Regions from separate parts of the Rhizobium sp. NXC24 genome, predicted to be linked through region 2. Evidence: predicted binding sites of a transcription regulator. Region 2 holds the regulator's gene; each other region holds the start of a gene.
The links. The regulator LexA, encoded in region 2, represses DNA repair genes until DNA is damaged. The targets are predictions, from matches to a motif close to TGTTCNNNNTGTGTTCNG.
Positions count from the first base shown of each region.

Region 1 (4,840 bases), 690 kb from region 2:
GAGAACCTCCTCCTGATGTTCACCAAGGCGCGGGCTTGGCCGCGTATAGGTCAGCGGCGTTTCCGACAAGACGACCGGCGTCCGTACGCTCGGGATGACGGTGCCTGCGGCATCCTCGAGGTCGATCCGCAGGCCGCGAGCCTCAATCTGCGGGTCGGCGAACATGTCTTCGATCGTATTGATCGCGCCGGCCGGCACGGCATTGTCCTCGCAGGCTTTCAGCAGATCCGCCTTTTTCCAGGAAAGCGTTTTCGCCGAGATGAAAGCGCGGACGTCGTGGCGATGGGCGACGCGCGCCTTGTTGGTTGCGTAGCGCTCATCATTTGCCTGCTCGTCGATGCCGAGAATCGTGCAGAGGCGGCGGAACTGCCCGTCATTGCCGACAGCAAGGATCAGGTAGCCATCGGCCGTCGGCACGACCTCATAGGGCGAGATATTGGGATGCGCATTGCCAAGGCGAGTGGGAGCCTTGCCGGAGATCAGGTAGTTCATGTTCTGATTGGCAAGCACGGCGGATTGCACGTCGAGCAGCGCCATGTCGACAAGCTGACCTTCGCCGGTCTTCAGCGCATGGATGAGGGCTGCTTCGATCGCGGAGACGGCATAGATTCCGGTAAAGATATCGGCGATCGCGACACCCGCCTTCATCGGCTGCCCATCTGGCTCGCCGGTAATCGACATGAAGCCGGACATGCCCTGGACGATATAGTCATAGCCTGCGAGACCGGCATAGGGACCGGTCTGGCCGAAGCCGGTGATCGAGCAATAGACCAGTTTTGGATTGATCTTCCGCAGGCTCCCGTAGTCGAGTCCATATTTGACGAGGCCGCCCAGCTTGAAATTCTCGATCAGCACATCGGCGGTTATGACCAGCCGCCGAACAAGGGCCTGGCCCTCTTCGGTCTTCAGATCAGCGACAACGGAACGTTTGCCGCGATTGGCGGAGTGGTAATAGGCGGCGGACAGGTTTTTCCCATCCTTGCCTTCGACGAAAGGCGGACCCCATTGGCGCGTATCGTCGCCTCCATCCGGGTTCTCGACCTTAATGACATCGGCGCCGAGATCGGCCAGCATCTGCCCTGCCCAGGGGCCGGCAAGAACGCGGGCGAGTTCGATGACACGAATGCCGGAAAGGGGTGGTTTCTTGGTTTTATTATCGGTCATATCGGTCCCGATGGGCGGCTACGGCACGAAAGTGTTCTCAGATGTATCGGATACCGGCCCGGAAGCAAAGCGCCGCTCGCGCCAGAGAATATGGAGGCTTCGGTTGATGCAAACGGGGCAGGGAACCGCCGGTGGCATTTATTCAAACATTCCTTTGGGAATCAGTCCTTTGCCGTCACTTGCTGACACCAGTCGGCAAAATCCGAAATGGTTGTGGCCGCACCGATCTCGTTCAGAGTCTCATGCCGCATGTCCTGATAGATGGTCATGGTGGTATGCGAGAAGCCGGCCTTTTTCAAATGATCTGACAGCCAGGAAATTGCTTTTCCATTGTTCGTCGCCGGGTCATGCCTGCCGCCGATAAGATGGATCGGCATGTCGCGCCGAAGCCGATCGAGGTGATCCCTTTGTGGTGCACGGAAGGTCAGTTCGAAAATATCCAGCCACAGCGACACCGAGGCATCGAAGCCGCAGAGCGGGTCGGCAATGTACTTATCCACCTCTTCGGGAATACGGGATAGCCAATCGAATTCGGTGCGGCGGTTGGCGATCGATTGGCCCCAGGCGCCGAAGGTCAGCTTCGGCAACAGCCCGCTCGGGACATCGGACCCCTTCAGCATGCGTTCTGCCTTCAGGATGATCTGCGCCGCGCGCCCGGCGAGACCAGGGTTGAAATTCGAGTTCCAAACGGTGACGGCATCGAACTTGTCGGGATGCGTCACGGCTACGTTGAGGCTGATCAGCCCGCCCATGGAGTGGCCGAAGAGAATGATCGGCAGGCCGGGATGGGCGGTTGCGGCAAGCTCGCGCATCGCCAGCACATCGGCAATGACCGCATCGACACCATTGCGCCTTGCGAAGCGGCCGAGTGGCGCATCGACAGCTTTTGTCTCGCCGTGGCCGCGATGATCGTGAGCATAGACATGAAAGCCGCGCGCTGCCATCGCTGCGGCGAAGCGTTCATAGCGACGGGAATGTTCGGCAAGACCGTGGCTGACGAGAAGCATGCCACGCGCGGCGCCATCTGCCGGCGCATGATGATAGGCGAGCGTCGCGCCCGTCGGACTATCCAAATGCCTCGTTTCGGCAAACATCATGCGTGTTTCCTCCCCATGTGGGACGAAAGGTCATCGCCGGCGGGATTGCAATGGACGGCGAGGGAAGCTCACAGAAATAAATCTTCGTGGTTTTTGCGATTCAGGGTTGCGTGCGGCAAATCAAACTGCTTATTTGTTCTCATATTGTTCTATTTTGGAGGTATGAAATGAAGCCTTGGCTTCAAAGGTTTGCAGTTGCGGTTCTGACTGCGGTGGTGATGGCGACGAGTGCCGTGGCTGAGGAGAATAGCCATGGACGGACGCGCTTTATTCTGGCGGCGAGTTGGGAACCCGCGTTCTGCGCGACGAACCAAAAGAAGGCGGAATGCCGAAATCAATCAGCGAATAATTTTGACGCCAAGAACTTTTCACTACACGGCCTCTGGCCGATGCGGCAGGAATATTGCGACGTTTCCGATGATCTGAAGCAGTCCGATCGCGGCCGGGACTGGAAAGACCTGCCGGCTGTTCAACTCTCGGCGGAAACCAAGGCCGCGCTGGACAAAGTCATGCCCGGCACGCAATCCGGTCTGGAGCGGCATGAGTGGATCAAACACGGCAGTTGCACCAAGCTCAGCGCCGATGATTATTTCGGGACTGCGGTGGGGTTGATCAATGAACTCAATGCGTCCGCTGTGCGCGATCTTTTCGCGCAGAATATCGGCAAGACGCTCGATGCCGAAACCATCAAGGCTGCTTTCGACAAAAGTTTTGGCGAGGGCGCCAGTGGCCGCGTGAAGATGAGCTGCCGCCAAGTCGGCAAGGTGCGGGTGATCTCGGAACTGACGATCGGCTTGTCGGAAGACGCTATTCAGCCGTCGGAAGGAAACGAGCCGCGACTCGAGCAATTGATCCAGGGCGCCGGCAGCACATCGTTCGGCTGCGATCAGGGCGTGGTGGACGCAGCGGGTTTCTGACACCCAGCAGGCGGCTCGGCGCGATAAATGCCCTCGGACAAGGTTTCTCCGTTGCCCGAGGGCGGGGTTTCGCCTACATAGCGGCACAATTCGCAATGTATCCGCCCGTGGAGTAACCCAAGCTATGGCACGTCAGTTCATCTATCATATGGCCGGTCTAAATAAGGCCTATGGCGCCAAGAAGATCCTCGAAAATATTCATCTCTCTTTTTATCCCGACGCCAAGATCGGCATTCTCGGCCCGAACGGTGCCGGTAAGTCGACCGTGCTGCGCATCATGGCCGGCCTCGACAAGGAATATACTGGCGAAGCCTGGTTGGCCGAAGGCGCCACTATCGGCTACCTGGCGCAGGAGCCTCAGCTCGATCCCAACAAGACGGTGTTCGAAAACGTCATGGAAGGCGTTGCCAAGAAAACCGAAATCCTCAATCGCTACAACGAATTGATGATGAACTATTCCGACGAGACGGCGGACGAGGGCGCCAAACTCCAGGATATCATCGACAGCCAGAATCTCTGGGATCTGGAAAGCCAGGTCGAGATGGCGATGGAAGCATTGTGCTGCCCGCCGCGCGATGCCGAAGTCACCAGCCTTTCCGGCGGTGAGCGCCGCCGTATCGCGCTTTGCCGCTTGCTTCTCTCGCAGCCGGACCTGCTGCTGCTCGACGAACCGACCAACCATCTCGACGCCGAGACCATCGCCTGGCTGGAAAAGCACCTGCGCGACTATCCGGGTGCCGTGATGATGATCACCCACGACCGTTACTTCCTCGACAATGTTACCGGCTGGATTCTCGAACTCGACCGCGGTCGTGGCATTCCCTACGAAGGCAATTATTCCGCTTATCTGCAGGCCAAAGCCAAGCGCATGCTGCAGGAAGCCCGGGAAGAAGCTGGCCGTCAGAAGGCAATCAGCCGCGAACAGGAATGGATCGCCTCCAGCCCCAAGGCCCGTCAAGCCAAGTCCAAGGCGCGTATCAACGCTTACGAACAGCTAGTCGATGCTGCCGAAAATCAGCGCCCCGGTGATGCGCAGATCATCATTCCGGTCAGCGAGCGTCTCGGCCAGGTGGTGATCGAGATGGAGGGCATCACCAAGGGCTTCGAAGGTCGCACGCTGGTCAACGATCTGTCGATCAAGCTGCCGCCGGGCGGCATCGTCGGCATCATCGGCCCGAACGGCGCCGGCAAGACGACCCTGTTCAAGATGATTACCGGGCAGGAAAAGCCGGATTCCGGCTCGATCCGCATCGGCGAGACAGTGCATCTCAGCTATGTCGACCAGAGCCGCGACGCGCTTGACGGCAATAAGACCGTATGGGAGGAAATCTCCGGCGGCGCCGAAATCATCAAGCTCGGCAAGTTCGACATGAACTCGCGCGCCTATTGCGGTGCCTTCAACTTCAAGGGCGGCGACCAGCAGCAGAAGGTCGGCAATCTCTCCGGCGGTCAGCGCAACCGCGTTCACTTGGCCAAGATGCTGAAGGCTGGCGGCAACGTGCTTCTGCTCGACGAACCGACCAACGACCTCGATACGGAAACGCTGGGGGCGCTGGAAAGCGCGCTCGAAAACTTCGCTGGCTGCGCCATCATCATCAGCCATGATCGCATGTTCCTCGACCGCCTGGCCACGCATATTCTGGCCTTTGAAGGCGAAGGCCA
Region 1 is NZ_CP024311.1:2,547,770-2,552,609, reverse strand. It holds gene NXC24_RS12555 (CaiB/BaiF CoA-transferase family protein) at 1-1,164, opposite strand, end outside; gene NXC24_RS12550 (alpha/beta hydrolase) at 1,326-2,258, opposite strand; gene NXC24_RS12545 (ribonuclease) at 2,429-3,178, shown strand; gene ettA (energy-dependent translational throttle protein EttA) at 3,303-4,840, shown strand, end outside.
Region 1: a site for LexA is predicted at 2,396-2,413, ahead of NXC24_RS12545 (ribonuclease). Genes of this name have one in related genera too.

Region 2 (4,840 bases):
CCTCGCGGCGGGCAGCATCCGACTCGGCATTTACCATTTAGCCGAAGAAGAGGCGGCGCACGGTCGCGCGATGCTATTTGCGCCGGTCTACATCGGCGCCGGCGCGATCGTCTGGTTCTCAGTCGGAGCCGATCCGCCGCCGCAGGCTGTTTTTACGGCCCTCCTTATCTTCGCTGTCGCATTCTTCCGCCAGCAGCAGGCGGGGCGAGTGCTACAGCACATATTGTTTGCCGGCATGCTGGTGTGCTCCGGCATGGCTCTGGCGCAATGCGAAACCTGGCGCGCATCGACGGTGATGCTCGACTCTGCGGTGACGACCACCATCACCGGGCGGATCGAACGGCGTGAAGCCGACGACAAGGGCCGTTGGCGCTATGTCGTCGCCCTGGAGGCAACGGAAAAACCGACCATTCGCAGGCCGCCGGCGCAGATCACCATTTTCGTGCGCAAACAGCTCCAGCCCTTCGAACTCGGCGACCGCATTCAGGGTAGAGCGCGGTTGACGCCGCCGGCCGGACCTGCCTTGCCCGGCCTCAACGATTTCGCCTTCAGCGCCTATTTCGATGGCACCGGCGCGAATGGCTTTGCCTATGGAACGCCGACACTATTGTCACCGACTGGTGATGTAGTTCAGGGATCGGTCCTCGACAAGGCGGATATCTGGCTTGCCGGTTTGCGCAGCCATATCGGCGATAGAATCAGGACGCTTTTGCCCGGAGACACCGGCGCCTTTGCGGCTTCGCTTGTCACCGATGAGAGACGAGCGATCTCAGACGATACGACGGAAGCGCTGCGGACCTCGGGTCTTGCGCATATCATCGCCATCTCCGGCCTGAACATGGCGCTCTCCGCGGGCATCTTTTATGTCGGTTTACGCTACGCCCTCAGTCTGTTTTTCGGCGTGGCACAGGCTTGGCCAACAAAGAAGATTGCGGCCTTCGGCGCGCTAGTTACAGTGACGGCTTATTATCTCATTTCCGGCTTCGGGGTATCCGCGGAGCGTGCCTTCATCATGATGGCTATCATGCTGATCGCCGTGCTCTTCGACCGACCATCCATTAGCCTGCGCAACGTGGCGCTATCGGCGATAGTCATTCTCATACTGTCGCCTTCGCAGGCGCTCGGACCAAGTTTTCAGATGTCTTACGCCGCGACCCTGGCGTTGGTGTCCGGCTATTCGCTCTGGGCGAGGAGGCCGCATCGGGAGAGCGTTCTCTCCCGGTTCCGGGTCATGCGTCCGCTGCTCTTCGTTTCCCGTTTCTTCGGAAGCATATTGTCGACCTCTTTTATAGGCGGCGCATCGACGGCAATCTTCTCGATAGAACATTTTCACCGGTTGGCGACATATGGCCTCGTTGCCAATCTGGCGGCTATGCCGGTCGTCTCCTTTGTCGTCATGCCGTTTGGCATGGCGGCGACGCTACTGATGCCATTTGGCGTTGATGCCCCTTTCTGGCAGATAACCGGCTGGGGACTTGATGTCGTCATCGTCATTGCCAAAACGGTTGCCGCCTGGGGCGGTAATATTCCCTTCGGCCGGCTGCCGGTCTGGCTGTTCCCGACGGTCATAGCCGGCTTCTTGCTGATGACCTTGCTGAGAACATGGCTGCGACATGCAGGTGCGCTCTTGATCACCGGTTCGGTCGCAGTCGTGGCGCTCGGCCCCGGTGTCCTGAAGCCTGATCTCATGATCTCCGAGGACGGCACGCTGGTCGCCTTGTTGCGCAACGGTGCGTTGACGACAAACCGCGAAAAACCGCCGGATTTCATCTTCGAGCAATGGCAAAGAGCATTGGCGATCACCGAGCAGCAACCGCCAACGATGCTTCCGCCGGATAGTCAGCTCCCCAAAATCAGCAAATCAGACAAGCATCGTCGCCTGAATTCCGAAGAACAGAGCGCCGTTCGAAAGGCGATGGATGCGGCATTAGACGCGGCCGGGCCGGGCGGTTTCGCCTGCCAAAAAGGTGCATGGTGCGTGGCAATGCTGGATAATGGCGACATGCTTGTCACCATTGAAGATGCCGCCTATCTCGCTCCGGCCTGCGACACGGCCAATATCGTCATCACCTCCGTACGGCTGCGTCTTGATCGCTGCCGCTCTGGCGCCACGCTCTTCACAGGTGCAACATTGCGCCGCACAGGGTCCATCGAAATGAGCCTTAGCACCGATAAACCGATAATGACGGCAGCGTTTGAAAACCTTTCGCGGCCATGGAGCCTGCATCGCTCCTACGACTGGCGAACAGACACTTTTGGCGCGCCGCTCAAGCCGGCGTCACCGGTCAGTGATAGCGGCGAATGAGACCGACGAGCTTGCCTTGTACCTTCACTCGATCCGGCCCAAAGATGCGGGTTTCGTAAGCAGGGTTTGCCGCTTCAAGCGCGATCGAGGCTCCCTTGCGGCGGAAGCGCTTCAATGTCGCCTCTTCATCATCGACGAGAGCGACGACGATGTCGCCGGGATTGGCGGTCGTGGCGTTGCGGATGATGACGGTATCGCCGTCAAAGATGCCGGCATCGATCATGGAGTCGCCCTTGACCTCCAGCGCATAATGCTCGCCGGAGCCGAGCATGTCGGCGGGAACGGTGATGTCGTGAGTATTGTTCTGGATGGCCGAGATCGGAACGCCGGCGGCAATGCGGCCCATGACGGGTACCGAAACCGAACTGTTGTTGTCCTCACTCACCGGCTTGGTGGGTGCGGGCGGCGGCACAAGTTGCGGCTTGCCAAGGCTACCCTCGATGACGCTTGGCGAAAAGCCGCGGCGAGGCTGCAGGCTCGGGCTATAGGCCTCCGGTAGCTTGATGACCTCCAGCGCCCGGGCCCGGTTCGGCAGGCGACGGATGAAGCCGCGTTCTTCCAAAGCCGTGATGAGACGGTGAATACCGGATTTGGACGCAAGGTCCAGCGCATCTTTCATCTCGTCGAAAGATGGCGGAACACCGGACTCCTTCATTCGTTCGTGAATGAAGAGAAGCAGTTCCTGCTGCTTGCGCGTCAACATCGTTTTGAACCTCGGGACTGAGAAGGTGTCGTGAAACAAATCCAGAACGGACACTATATGTTCCATATGTGTTCCGCAAGCCCTTAAATTTCGGTGAACATTTTGTAGGTGCATCAAATAAATGGGAACATAACAGGTCCCGGGCAGATGACTTTTTTCCCGGCACCTTCAAACTAAATAGCAGAAATATATGCGGAATCGGGCGAAGCAAAATTTCGGACGATCCCAAAACGGATTATCTCCAAGGCGGCGAAAAGCCATGTTCTTCGTTCTATAAGCTCTTTGGAGGACGACACTCTCCGAACCATGGAGAGCAAGCTATGGATCTGACTGGGAATCCGGATTTCTGAGGGGCCGGGATTGGTGCCATCCGTAGTAATATTCGATGGGATATCAATAGGTTGAACTTTTCCTCGAACTCCCGTGCCGGTGCTCGAGCAAGGTACGGTCGTTGGCGATCTGCCTTAGCATGCTGCGCCCGGCCAGAATCATCTCGACGAGAAAGGCCACAAAGGCGCCCATGAGTGCGAAGACGGCAAGGCCAAAGAGCCAGAGCAGCAATTGCTCGCGAAATTGCTGTCGAATTGCACCGCCCATGAGGCCGAGCGTCGCAAGGCATGTGAACACGCCCGATGCCGTGCCGAGCAGAACTGCGATCTCCAGCGCCAATGTTCGCCGTCGCAGATAATAGAGCTGCAGCAACCGCGTTTCATCCGGGTCCTCAGAGGTCACCCGTTCGAAAAGGCTGTTGACCCGGTCGGAGACGCGGGCGAGCCTGGCCGAGAAGACATTGAGGCACCCGGCGGTGCCCGCCAGCAGAAAGACCGGTGTCAGCGCTATTTGAATAACGTGCGCGGCAATAGACGTCAGATGGTCATTCAGCACATTGGATCTCCTTTCTGTCCAACGTCATCCGGTATCGGCTCCAGGGTTGTCGCCTTGCCAAAGAGGGCGCGGAGATGAGGCTGGTGACTGATCTCGCGCGAACGTTCAGGTCGGCGGCGCTGCCGATTGCGTCATTTGCTCAGCGATCTTCTTTCTCTGCAGTGTCATGGCTGCGATCGCGGCATCGGATTTTTCCTCGCCACCCACCTGCACTGTCGGCTGAGCGAAGTCGATGCCGTTTTCCATGAAGGCGTCGCGGATCATGGTATAGGCCTGGCGCCGTATGTAGGTTTGCCGACCGGGGAGGGCGGTAAAAGCAAAGCTCAGTTCGATACCGAAGTCGCCAATTTGCTCCACCCCCTTCATTTTCAGGGTCTCAAGAATCTGCGGTCCGATTTCCGGATCTTCTTTCAACTGCTCTCCGATTTGCTTGACGATCCTTTTCGCCTTGGCGACGTCGGTATTGAACGGAACCCGTAGCAGGAATTTATCGATCGCCCAGTCGCGGCTCATGTTCTGAACGGCGCCGAGTTCGCCGAAGGGAACTGTGAACACCGGACCATGATGATGTCGAAGCCTGACGGAACGCAGGCTGAACGATTCCACGGTTCCCTTGTAGCTGCCGCTTTGAACGTATTCGCCGACGCGGAAGGCATCGTCCATCAGGTAGAAAATGCCGCTGACGATATCCTTGACGAGCGTTTGCGAGCCGAAGCCGATCGCCACGCCGAATATGCCGGCCCCCGCAATCAACGGCCCGATCTGCACGCCCATTTCGGACAGCACGGTGAGGACGGCGGCTGCGATAACGATGGCTGCCAGTGCGTTGCGGAAGATCGGCAACAGGGTGCGAAGGCGGCCCGCGCGCGCGGCTTCCGCCGATGGCGAGGAGGCACTGCTATCGGCGGCGCTCAATTTCTCGTCAATGAATGCCCTCGACAATTGCC
Region 2 is NZ_CP024311.1:1,857,181-1,862,020, forward strand. It holds gene NXC24_RS09160 (ComEC/Rec2 family competence protein) at 1-2,305, shown strand, start outside; gene lexA (transcriptional repressor LexA) at 2,286-3,008, opposite strand; gene NXC24_RS09170 (DUF2721 domain-containing protein) at 3,402-3,893, opposite strand; gene NXC24_RS09175 (mechanosensitive ion channel family protein) at 3,999-4,840, opposite strand, start outside.

Region 3 (4,840 bases), 1.3 Mb from region 2:
TGCATCGCAAGGGCCGTCAGGACTCGGTGCGTTCGAAAATGTTCTCGAAGCTGGCACGTGAAATCACTGTTGCCGCCAAGTCGGGTCTGCCTGATCCGAGCATGAACGCAAGTTTGCGCCTGGCGATCCAGAACGCCAAGGCGCAGTCGATGCCCAAGGACAATATCGATCGCGCCATCAAGAAAGCCTCCGGCGCAGATACCGAGAATTACGATGCGGTCCGCTATGAGGGCTACGGCCCCGGCGGCACGGCGATCATCGTCGAGGCTCTGACCGACAATCGCAACCGCACCGCGTCGAACGTCCGCTCGATCTTCACGAAGGCCGGCGGCGCGCTTGGTGAAACCGGCTCGGTCTCCTTCTCCTTCGACCATGTCGGTGAAATCACCTACAAGCCCGAGGTCGGTGATGCGGATAAGGTGATGGAAGCCGCGATCGAAGCCGGCGCCGACGATGTCGAGAGCGATGAGGAAGGCCACACCATCATCTGCGGTTTCGAAGCGATGAACGAGGTTGCCAAGGCACTCGAAGCAACGCTCGGCGAAGCCGAAACCGTCAAGGCGATCTGGCGTGCCCAGAACAATGTGCCGGTCGACGAAGAAAAGGCGCAGTCGCTGATGAAGCTAATCGACAGCCTGGAAGACGACGACGACGTGCAGAACGTCTATTCGAACTTCGAAGTCTCCGAAGAGATTCTGGCCAAGCTCTCGGCCTGATTTTTTCCTCTAAAAATAAGCCCCAGTCTCCCAGGTTTTGCCAAGGGAGACTGGGGCTTTTCTATTATTAGGCAGCCTTCTTGAATGACGGCAATTGCGCGAATAGCTCCACCGATCTCAGCCGCGCCTCGATGTCGTGGATCGGCATCGAAATGATCACTTCGTCCGCTTCCGTATCCTTGATGAACTGCGAAAGCTTGGCCTCCGCAGTCGCGGGTGAGCCGACAATGGCGTAACGCAGGGTGTGTTCGACATTCAGTTTTTCCATAGGCGTCCAGAAATCGTCCATGTCCCTGCGGGGGCGAGGGAAGGGGCCGCGGACATTGCGGCGCAGGTTGACGAATTGCTGCTGTGCCGAGGTGAAGTGATAATCCGCCTCTTCGTCGGTCTCCGCGGCCGAGCCCATGACGCCGACCATGACATAGGGTTTGTCGAGTGTTGCCGACGGCGTGAAGCGGTCGCGATAGATGGCGACGGCATCGAGCAAAGCTTCCGGCGCAAAATGCGAGGCGAAAGCATAGGGCAGGCCGAGCATGGCGGCGAGATGGGCGCTGTAGAGGCTCGATCCGAGCAGCCAGATCGGCACTTTGGCGCCGTTGCCGGGTACGGCAAGGATCGATTGGTTCTCGTCGGCCGGGCTGAACAGATGCTGCAGCTCGACAATATCATTGGGGAAGCTCTGGGCGCCGGCATCGAGGTTGCGACGCAGGGCCTGCGCCGTGCGCATATCCGTGCCCGGCGCACGACCGAGACCGAGATCGACGCGGCCGGGAAACAGGGCTTCGAGCGTGCCGAATTGCTCCGCTATCACCAGCGGCGAATGGTTCGGCAGCATGACGCCGCCCGAGCCGATGCGGATGCGCGAAGTGGCTGCTCCGACATGGCCGATAACAACCGCGGTCGCGGCGCTGGCGACGCCTGGCATGCCATGATGCTCCGCCAGCCAGAACCTGGTGTAGCCAAGCGCTTCCGCCTTCTGCGCCATGCGCTTCGAGCCTTCGAAGGATTGGCTGACTGTGCTGCCCTCGGCAACGGGCGAAAGATCGAGGATGGAAAAGGGGACCATGGCAAGAGACCTGCGTGGTGAAAGGGGAGGAGCAATTGTCTCCATGTAGGAGCGCCGACACTCCATTCCAAACCCTGCCCGGCAATTTCGTCACCCTAATTTCAAAGCTGCAGAAAGAGGCTGGGTTTGGGAGTTTGTTTTTGTTTTGTTCACATTTTGCTGGCACATCTGCAGCTCCAAAGATAGGTTGACGCATGCAGAATACGATTCGAATCATCGGCATCGATCCCGGCCTGCGCCGCACCGGCTGGGGCATTATCGACACATTGGGCAATTCCCTGCGTTTCGTGGCCTCGGGGACGGTGACGTCGGACGGCGAGATGGATCTCGCGTCGCGCCTCTGCCAGCTTCACGATGGGCTTGCCGATATCGTCCACAGCTACAAGCCGGATGAAGCCGCTGTCGAACAGACCTTCGTCAATAAGGATGCGGTGGCGACGCTGAAGCTCGGCCAGGCGCGCGGTATCGCCATGCTCGTGCCGGCGCGCGCCGGGCTGCAGGTTGCCGAATATGCGCCGAATGCCGTCAAGAAGGCAGTGATCGGTGTGGGTCATGGCGAGAAGCAGCAGATCCACATGATGCTGAAGATCCTGATGCCGAAGGTGGAGTTCAAAGGCAACGACGCCGCCGATGCACTCGCCATCGCCATCTGCCATGCCCATAATCGCGGCGCCAGCCGGATGCGCCAGGCGGCGCTGGCGGGGTAGTTTGTTTTCGTTATCGCTCTTACTTTCCTTCACTTGACCTTATCTCTCCCGAAACCCATCCCTGACGGACATCATTCATGATCGGCAAGTTGAAAGGCACAATCGAAGAGATCGGCGAGGACTATGCGCTCGTGGATGTGCACGGCGTCTGCTACGTCGCCTATTGTTCGGCGCGTACGCTGTCGAAACTCGGCTCGGTCGGCGAAGCCTGTGTTCTCTTCATCGAGACATATGTCCGCGAGGACCAGATCCGTCTTTTCGGGTTCACGACGGTGCTTGAACGGGAGTGGTTCAATCTTCTGCAGACGGTGCAGGGTATCGGCGCGAAGGTGGCGCTGGCACTGTTGTCGACGCTGACGCCGTCGGAGCTCGCCAATGCGATCGCGCTGCAGGACCGCGGCGCCGTATCCCGGGCGCCGGGTGTCGGGCCGAAAGTGGCGATGCGCATCGTCACCGAGCTGAAGAACAAGGCGCCGGCGTTTGCGGGCGAGGCGATCAATATCGGCCTAAAGCAGGAATTGGGCGATGGCGTCGCTTCCGCCCCGGTCGCGGATGCCGTTTCTGCGCTCACCAATCTCGGCTATTCCCGCGACCAGGCCGCAAATGCGGTTGCGGCTGCGATGAAATCGGCGGGTGAGGAAGCAGACAGCGCCAAGCTGATCCGGCTGGGCTTGAAGGAGCTCGCACGGTGATCCTTTGCACCTTTTTCTATTCCTTACTATTGTCTCAAGGTAAGGAGATCGACTCATGGCGCTCCTCCACGAAATGGTGATCTAAGGGAGGGAGCCATGGTGACCGCCATGGTCTTCAGCATCGAAGCCGCAAAACGCATACCGGGAATGGAACGTCTGACATGAGCGAAGCCGCACGCTTGATATCGCCGGAAAAGCGGGGCGAAGACCTGGATGTGACGCTTAGGCCGCAGTCGCTGGACGAGTTCACCGGCCAGGCGGAGGCTCGCGCCAATCTCAAGGTGTTCATCGAGGCCGCGAAAGGACGCGGCGAGGCGCTGGACCATGTGCTGTTCGTCGGCCCCCCGGGTCTCGGCAAGACGACGCTGGCGCAGATCATGGCGAAGGAACTCGGCGTCAATTTCCGCTCGACGTCCGGCCCTGTCATCGCCAAGGCCGGCGATCTTGCCGCGCTTCTGACCAATCTCGAAGAGCGGGACGTGCTCTTCATCGACGAAATCCATCGCCTCAATCCGGCCGTCGAAGAAATTCTCTATCCGGCCATGGAGGATTTTCAGCTTGACCTGATTATCGGCGAAGGCCCGGCCGCGCGTTCGGTGAAGATCGATCTCGCAAAGTTCACGCTGGTCGCCGCCACCACGCGTCTCGGCCTGCTGACGACGCCGCTGCGTGACCGTTTCGGCATTCCTGTTCGCCTAAGCTTCTATACGGTCGAGGAACTGGAGCTGATCGTCCGCCGAGGAGCGCGGCTGATGGGGCTCGGGATAACCGAAGAGGGCGCGCGCGAGATTGCCAGGCGCGCCCGCGGCACGCCACGCATCGCCGGCCGCCTGCTGCGCAGGGTGCGTGATTTCGCCGAAGTGGCAAAGGCGGAGGCGGTAACCCGCGAGATCGCCGATGAGGCATTGACGCGGCTGCTGGTCGACAATGTCGGTTTCGATCAGCTCGACAAGCGCTATCTCAACATGATCGCCGTCAATTTCGGCGGCGGCCCGGTCGGCATCGAAACCATCGCCGCGGGCCTCTCCGAACCGCGCGACGCGATCGAGGATATCATCGAGCCCTATATGATCCAGCAGGGTTTCATTCAGCGCACGCCGCGAGGCCGCGTGCTGACGGCGATCGCCTGGAGGCATCTCGGGATGCAGCCGCCAAAGGACCTGGAGGCAGCACAGTTCAGGCTGTTCCAGGAGGAAGGCGAGTGATCGGCCGTCGCGGTTTCCTGAAGCTCTTCGGCAGCAGTATCGTCGGATTGATGGCGCTCGGTGGCTATGCCTTTGGATACGAGCCCGTCTTGCGCCTCAACGTGGCCCGCTACCAGTTGACGCCGCCTGGTTGGACGCCGGGGCTGAAACTGAGGGTCGTGGCACTGGCCGATTTTCATGCGTGCAGACCGTGGATGACGGCCGATCGCATCGCCTCCATTTGCACCCGTGCCAACGATCTCGGTGGCGATATCATCGTTCTGCTCGGCGATTACACGTCGGGGACGGATTTCGTAACTGGACGCGTCGATCATCGGGTGTGGGCGGCGGAGCTCGCGGCCCTGAAGGCGCCGCTCGGCGTTCACGCGATCGTCGGCAATCATGATTGGTGGCACGATGCGGCGGCGCAGAAGCGCGGCTCAGGCCCGACCTTCAGTCATAAGGCATTGGCGGA
Region 3 is NZ_CP024311.1:3,186,656-3,191,495, reverse strand. It holds gene NXC24_RS15760 (YebC/PmpR family DNA-binding transcriptional regulator) at 1-716, shown strand, start outside; gene NXC24_RS15755 (LLM class flavin-dependent oxidoreductase) at 784-1,782, opposite strand; gene ruvC (crossover junction endodeoxyribonuclease RuvC) at 1,977-2,489, shown strand; gene ruvA (Holliday junction branch migration protein RuvA) at 2,567-3,181, shown strand; gene ruvB (Holliday junction branch migration DNA helicase RuvB) at 3,343-4,386, shown strand; gene NXC24_RS15735 (metallophosphoesterase) at 4,383-4,840, shown strand, end outside.
Region 3: a site for LexA is predicted at 1,918-1,935, ahead of ruvC (crossover junction endodeoxyribonuclease RuvC). Genes of this name have one in related genera too.

Region 4 (4,840 bases), 1.5 Mb from region 2:
TTTGCCAATATCGCCAGCGCCGTCGTCCAGGGCATGCCTGTCGGCGCCGGTTTTTCCGCAGGTTTCGCCAGTGAGGCGGCAGGGGCCAAGACGCGGGCCACCGCCGTCTTTGCCGCCATCGGCCTTGCCATTCTGATCGCCTGCGCCGGGCCGCTGGTGGCGCGGCTGCCGGAGCCGGTGCTTGCCGCCGTGGTGATTGCGGCCCTCACGCATGCGCTCGACCCCGGCCCGATCCTTCGACTGCGGCGGCTTCATCGTGATTTCTATGTCGCGCTCGGTGCCGCGGCTGGCGTACTGATCTTCGGCGTCCTCAACGGCATGCTGCTGGCGATCGTACTTTCGCTCGTCGCAATGATGCATCGATTGGCATCCCCCTATGTCGCCCGCCTCGGACGGCTGGGAGGCAGCCATAATTTCGTCGACGTCAGCCGCCACCCGGAGGCGATAGAAACGCCCGGCATTGCGATCTGGCGTCCCGGCGAGCCGCTGTTTTTCGGAAATGCCGATATGATCCTTGGCGAGATTCTGATGCGCAGCCGCGCCGAAACGGGACTGAAGGCCGTGGTGCTGAGTCTGGAGGAAAGCTTCGATCTCGACAGCTCCGCGCTCGACGCTTTGATGGAATTCGACAATGCCATGCGCATTGCCGGCATCCGCGTGCAATTCGCGCGTGCTCATGATAAAGCCCGCGACCTCATGGCCGCTGCCGGAATGACCGATCTCGAAAATCGCTGCAGCTTCAGCGTTGACGACGCGGCCGCGGTGGTTGCACCGGCGGTGGGGAACGGCTGACCTCTGTAGCCGGCTTAGTTCAGCAGCCAGTAGCAAAGATGCTCGTGCCTGCCTTCCCCCTGGAGGCTATGGACCAGCACAAAATCCCGGACGGTCCACCCTACGGGTTCGTCAAGCACGACTTCCGGAATCAATTGACCCCGATATAGCAAGGTCATATGCGGCTCAAATTCCCTTCTATCGTTATTTGCAAAGCCGGTGAACCGCATTGCGTCATCCAGTTCTTGACGCAGCGCTTTCAGTTCCGCATTTCCTTCCTTGCACCATAGGACAAGGGGGCGATTGTCGCCATTACCGAAGCTGACGGCTCGATCGAAAACCACTTGGAATGATGGCTTCCTGACGGTCGACGCCGCTTGCATTGCCGCAAATGCGATCTCATGCGGTGGCTCATGCATGCCGGCGTAGGAGCCCAACTGGTAAAGCGTAATATGAAACAGATCCGAGGGGCGCGGCTTTGCGAAGAAACGGTATTGCCGATGCAGATCGCTTGCTAATTTGGCACTTGACGAAGCAACCTCCCGATCAGGCAGTACAGCAAAATAAAGACCAGCCGAATGCATCGGATCGGCTTCAGATTTCCTGACTCGTGATCCTCCGCCAAGATTGAGCGAAAGCTGTGCGTTGTTCTTCATGAGATCGCTTCAAAGCCAGCCGGCCTTGCCTCGTGCTGTTCTTGCTGAGCGCTGATATCCTACGGTCGCCTAGTCTTAAAATCAAGAACAAATAGAGAACAAATTGAAGTGGCCGCAATTGGCCGGGAAGATCGGATATTTCATCGCATCCCTCGATTTGGAAAAAGCACCGAATAAAACTGCCCTTCGATTGTTCACCGCAGGTCAGGGCATTTTGGCCCGCTCTCAACAAGGGAATGACCTCACATGTTGATCAAAACCATCTTCTCCGCCGTTCTTTTCGCCTTCATCGGTCTCGGCGTCTCCGCCTGCTCCACCACCGGCTCCGGCGGCGGCATGACGCAGAATTCGGCTCCGGCCGGCGGAGGGTATTGATAAGCTCCCAAGCTGGGTGGGAAGTGGTGTGGCGGATGTTGCCGTCGCAGCATCGGCATCGCTTCCTTCACTCCGCAAAATGTTGGCAACAATCGGCCTGCGCAAGAATCGGGTTGAATTCGGGTGCCAGAGGCACGATTTTCATGGCAAGTGGAAACACGGAGACTTTGCCATGAGCGAGACAAGGCAACATTATCTGATCTTCGAAACCGTCGGTGGTTTCTGTGGGATTGCGTGGAACGACATCGGTGTCACTCGCTTCCAATTGCCGACGAAAAGCGCTGAGGCGACCGAGCGCCTCATGCTTCGCCGTTTGCCAAATGCACGACCTAGCGCGCCGACGCCCGATGTCGCCGATGCGGTTGCCGCCGTAAAGCGTTATTTCGCTGGCGAAACAATCGATTTCTCCGGCGTGAAACTGGATCTCAGCGAGCAGGACGATTTCTTCAAGCAGATCTATGCCGCAGCGAGGCAGGTAGGGTGGGGGCACACCACCACCTATGGCGCGCTAGCCAAACAGCTCGGCGCCGGTCCGGAAGCGGCGCGCGACGTCGGCCAGGCCATGGCCAAGAACCCCGTGGCGCTGATCATTCCCTGCCACCGCGTCTTGGCCGCCGGCGGCAAGATAGGCGGCTTCTCCGCGCCCGGCGGTTCGACCGCCAAGGCTCGCATGCTGGAACTGGAAGGCGTCCAGCTCGCGCCGCCGAAGCCCGTGCAGCAATCCCTGGGTTTCTGAACGTTGGTCGTGTGCATAACGCGCCCGGAGGGTCACGCGTCCGTGGATGCGGCCGCATCTCCGGCGATGGCCCGAGCCGTTCCGGGCTGAGGACGCAGCAGCAGATAGAACGCGGCGACATGCGTGATCATCAATAGAGGCACATAGATGATCGGGATTGCGTAGGTGGCGCCCAACTGTCCGGCGAACCCGGGAAGGTCGAATTGGGTGCCATTATAGTAGTCGACGATGAGGTCGACTGTCCCCACAACATTGAAGGCAATGGTGAACAGCCAAAAGAGCGGACGTATCCTTACGGTGAGAAGCGCCAGCATGGCGAGCAGGCCGGTTGCAAAGTCACCATAAGCGGCTGATATCGCGAAGCCGGCGGGCAGATTGGGGCCGACGACGCCGGGAACAATGAAGACCAGCCCGAAGAAACGGAAACTGTGCAGCGTGGCGATGGCGCGTTGCGCTTCGACCTGATCCATGGATTTGAGCTTCGGCCAGACGTAGGCTCCGAAGCAGAGCAGCCAGGGGACGTAACCCAGAACGAGATGTAGCTGGAAGATGATTGCGGGCGACATGTAGCCTCCTATGGTGTGCTAGCTCATGCGGTCTCAAACACGGTGGTCGGAATGCCGAGCCGGGCCGTCCGGGTCAGATGTACGACCGCTATCGCCTGGCGACTATTCGCTATAATGTTGACGGGCCATGAAGCAGAATTTCACAGTCAGACGAGGCGCGCTCGATGGGGTGGAGGCGTTCCTGAGCGTTGCCGAGCACCGCAGTTTTCGCAGAGCGGCCGCGGAACTCGGGGTAACTCCATCGGCGATCAGCCAAGTGGTGCGCGCACTTGAGGCGCGCGTCGGCGCAGCGCTCTTCCTGCGCACCACGCGCAGCGTGGGCCTGACCGAAGCAGGAGAACGATTCCTGTCGCGCGCAAAGCCGGCCTTCGAAGAGCTCGTCGCTGCAAGCGAGGTCGCCGGTCAACTCGGAGAGCGGCCGGCCGGATTATTGCGCCTCGCCGTGCCGCGTTCGGTCGTGCCGATCGTGCTGGAGCCACTGATCGCGTCCTTCTGCGAGGCCTATCCCGCGATCGAGGTGGAGATCGCCGTAAGCGAGAAGCTGGTCGATCTCGCAGCCGAAGGATTTGATGCCGGTGTCAGGCTGGGCGAGTTCATCGACGCCGACATGGTCGCGGTACGGCTGACGCCGCCGTTCCCGTTTGTAGTCGTTGGCAGCCCCGATTACCTGTCTCGGCACAAGCGGCCGGAGCGTATCGACGATCTGCGTGACCACGCCTGCCTGCGCATGCGCCGCACAAACGGGTCGGTCGCGCCCTGGTCCTTTGTCGACGGCGGCAAGGCGGTCGAGGCAATCGTCTCAGGGCCGCTCATCGCGCATGACTACCCCACGGTCCTGGGAGCTGCCATCCAGGGTGCGGGAATTGCGCAAGTGCCAAGCCCGCTCGCCGAAGCGGCTCTTGCCGATGGCCGCTTGCAAGTGCTGCTCGCCTCCTTCGCCGTCACAACCCCCGGGGTTTTTCTGTACCACCCGGGCAGAAGCCAGGTTTTGCCCAAACTGCGCGCATTCATCGAGCATGTCAGATACCGCAGCAACGACGCTCCGCGCAGAGGCGACCCAGCTAGATCGCACCAATGATCACATCGATATGCCCGCTTGGACTCAGCTCGGCATGTTCTCGAATTGCGGAAGGTCGAGCGGCTTCACCCATTCAAGACGTCGCTTGGTGAACATCTCGAGCACCGGTTCGATGCCCGCGGAACTATCCAGGCAGCCGATCGTGGCGAAGATCATTCCGGGGAAGCTCTCCAGCTTGCTGCTGAAGACCCTGGCGCCGCAATTGGGGCAGAAGTTGCGATCCAGGCCCTTGCCGGATTGGGCGATGTAGTGAAACGCCTTCGGCTCGCCGCTGACCAGCGCAAAATCATCCTCGGGCACGCCGAAGAACGTCGCCGCCTCGCCGCCTGACGCCTTCTTGCAGTCGAGGCAGTGACAGACGGCAACAAAGGTAGGATCGGTATCAAACTCGAATTTGACGGCCCCGCATGCGCACTGACCGGTGTGCTTCTTCGCCATGTATCAGCCCTCCATATTTGACTGGCAAAGCATCCGCGCCGCTCGTCGGCTGTCAATCGCTGTATTTCAGGGATTATGCAGAAGCATCGGGCATGCGGATAAAACAGGCAAAGCCCCGCGCGTAACTTCTGCCCGTCGGATTATTGCTGCAAATCAGCCATCTCGTATAGTGGCCGGATTTCGATCTCGCTCGGTCCCGGCATGGGATTGGGGCAGCGCT
Region 4 is NZ_CP024311.1:356,968-361,807, forward strand. It holds gene NXC24_RS01740 (SulP family inorganic anion transporter) at 1-792, shown strand, start outside; gene NXC24_RS01745 (2'-5' RNA ligase family protein) at 807-1,427, opposite strand; gene NXC24_RS36140 (hypothetical protein) at 1,674-1,802, shown strand; gene NXC24_RS01750 (methylated-DNA--[protein]-cysteine S-methyltransferase) at 1,975-2,538, shown strand; gene NXC24_RS01755 (hypothetical protein) at 2,571-3,104, opposite strand; gene NXC24_RS01760 (LysR family transcriptional regulator) at 3,232-4,182, shown strand; gene NXC24_RS01765 (GFA family protein) at 4,207-4,620, opposite strand; gene NXC24_RS01770 (YciI family protein) at 4,761-4,840, opposite strand, start outside.
Region 4: a site for LexA is predicted at 1,511-1,528, ahead of NXC24_RS01745 (2'-5' RNA ligase family protein). Genes of this name have one in related genera too.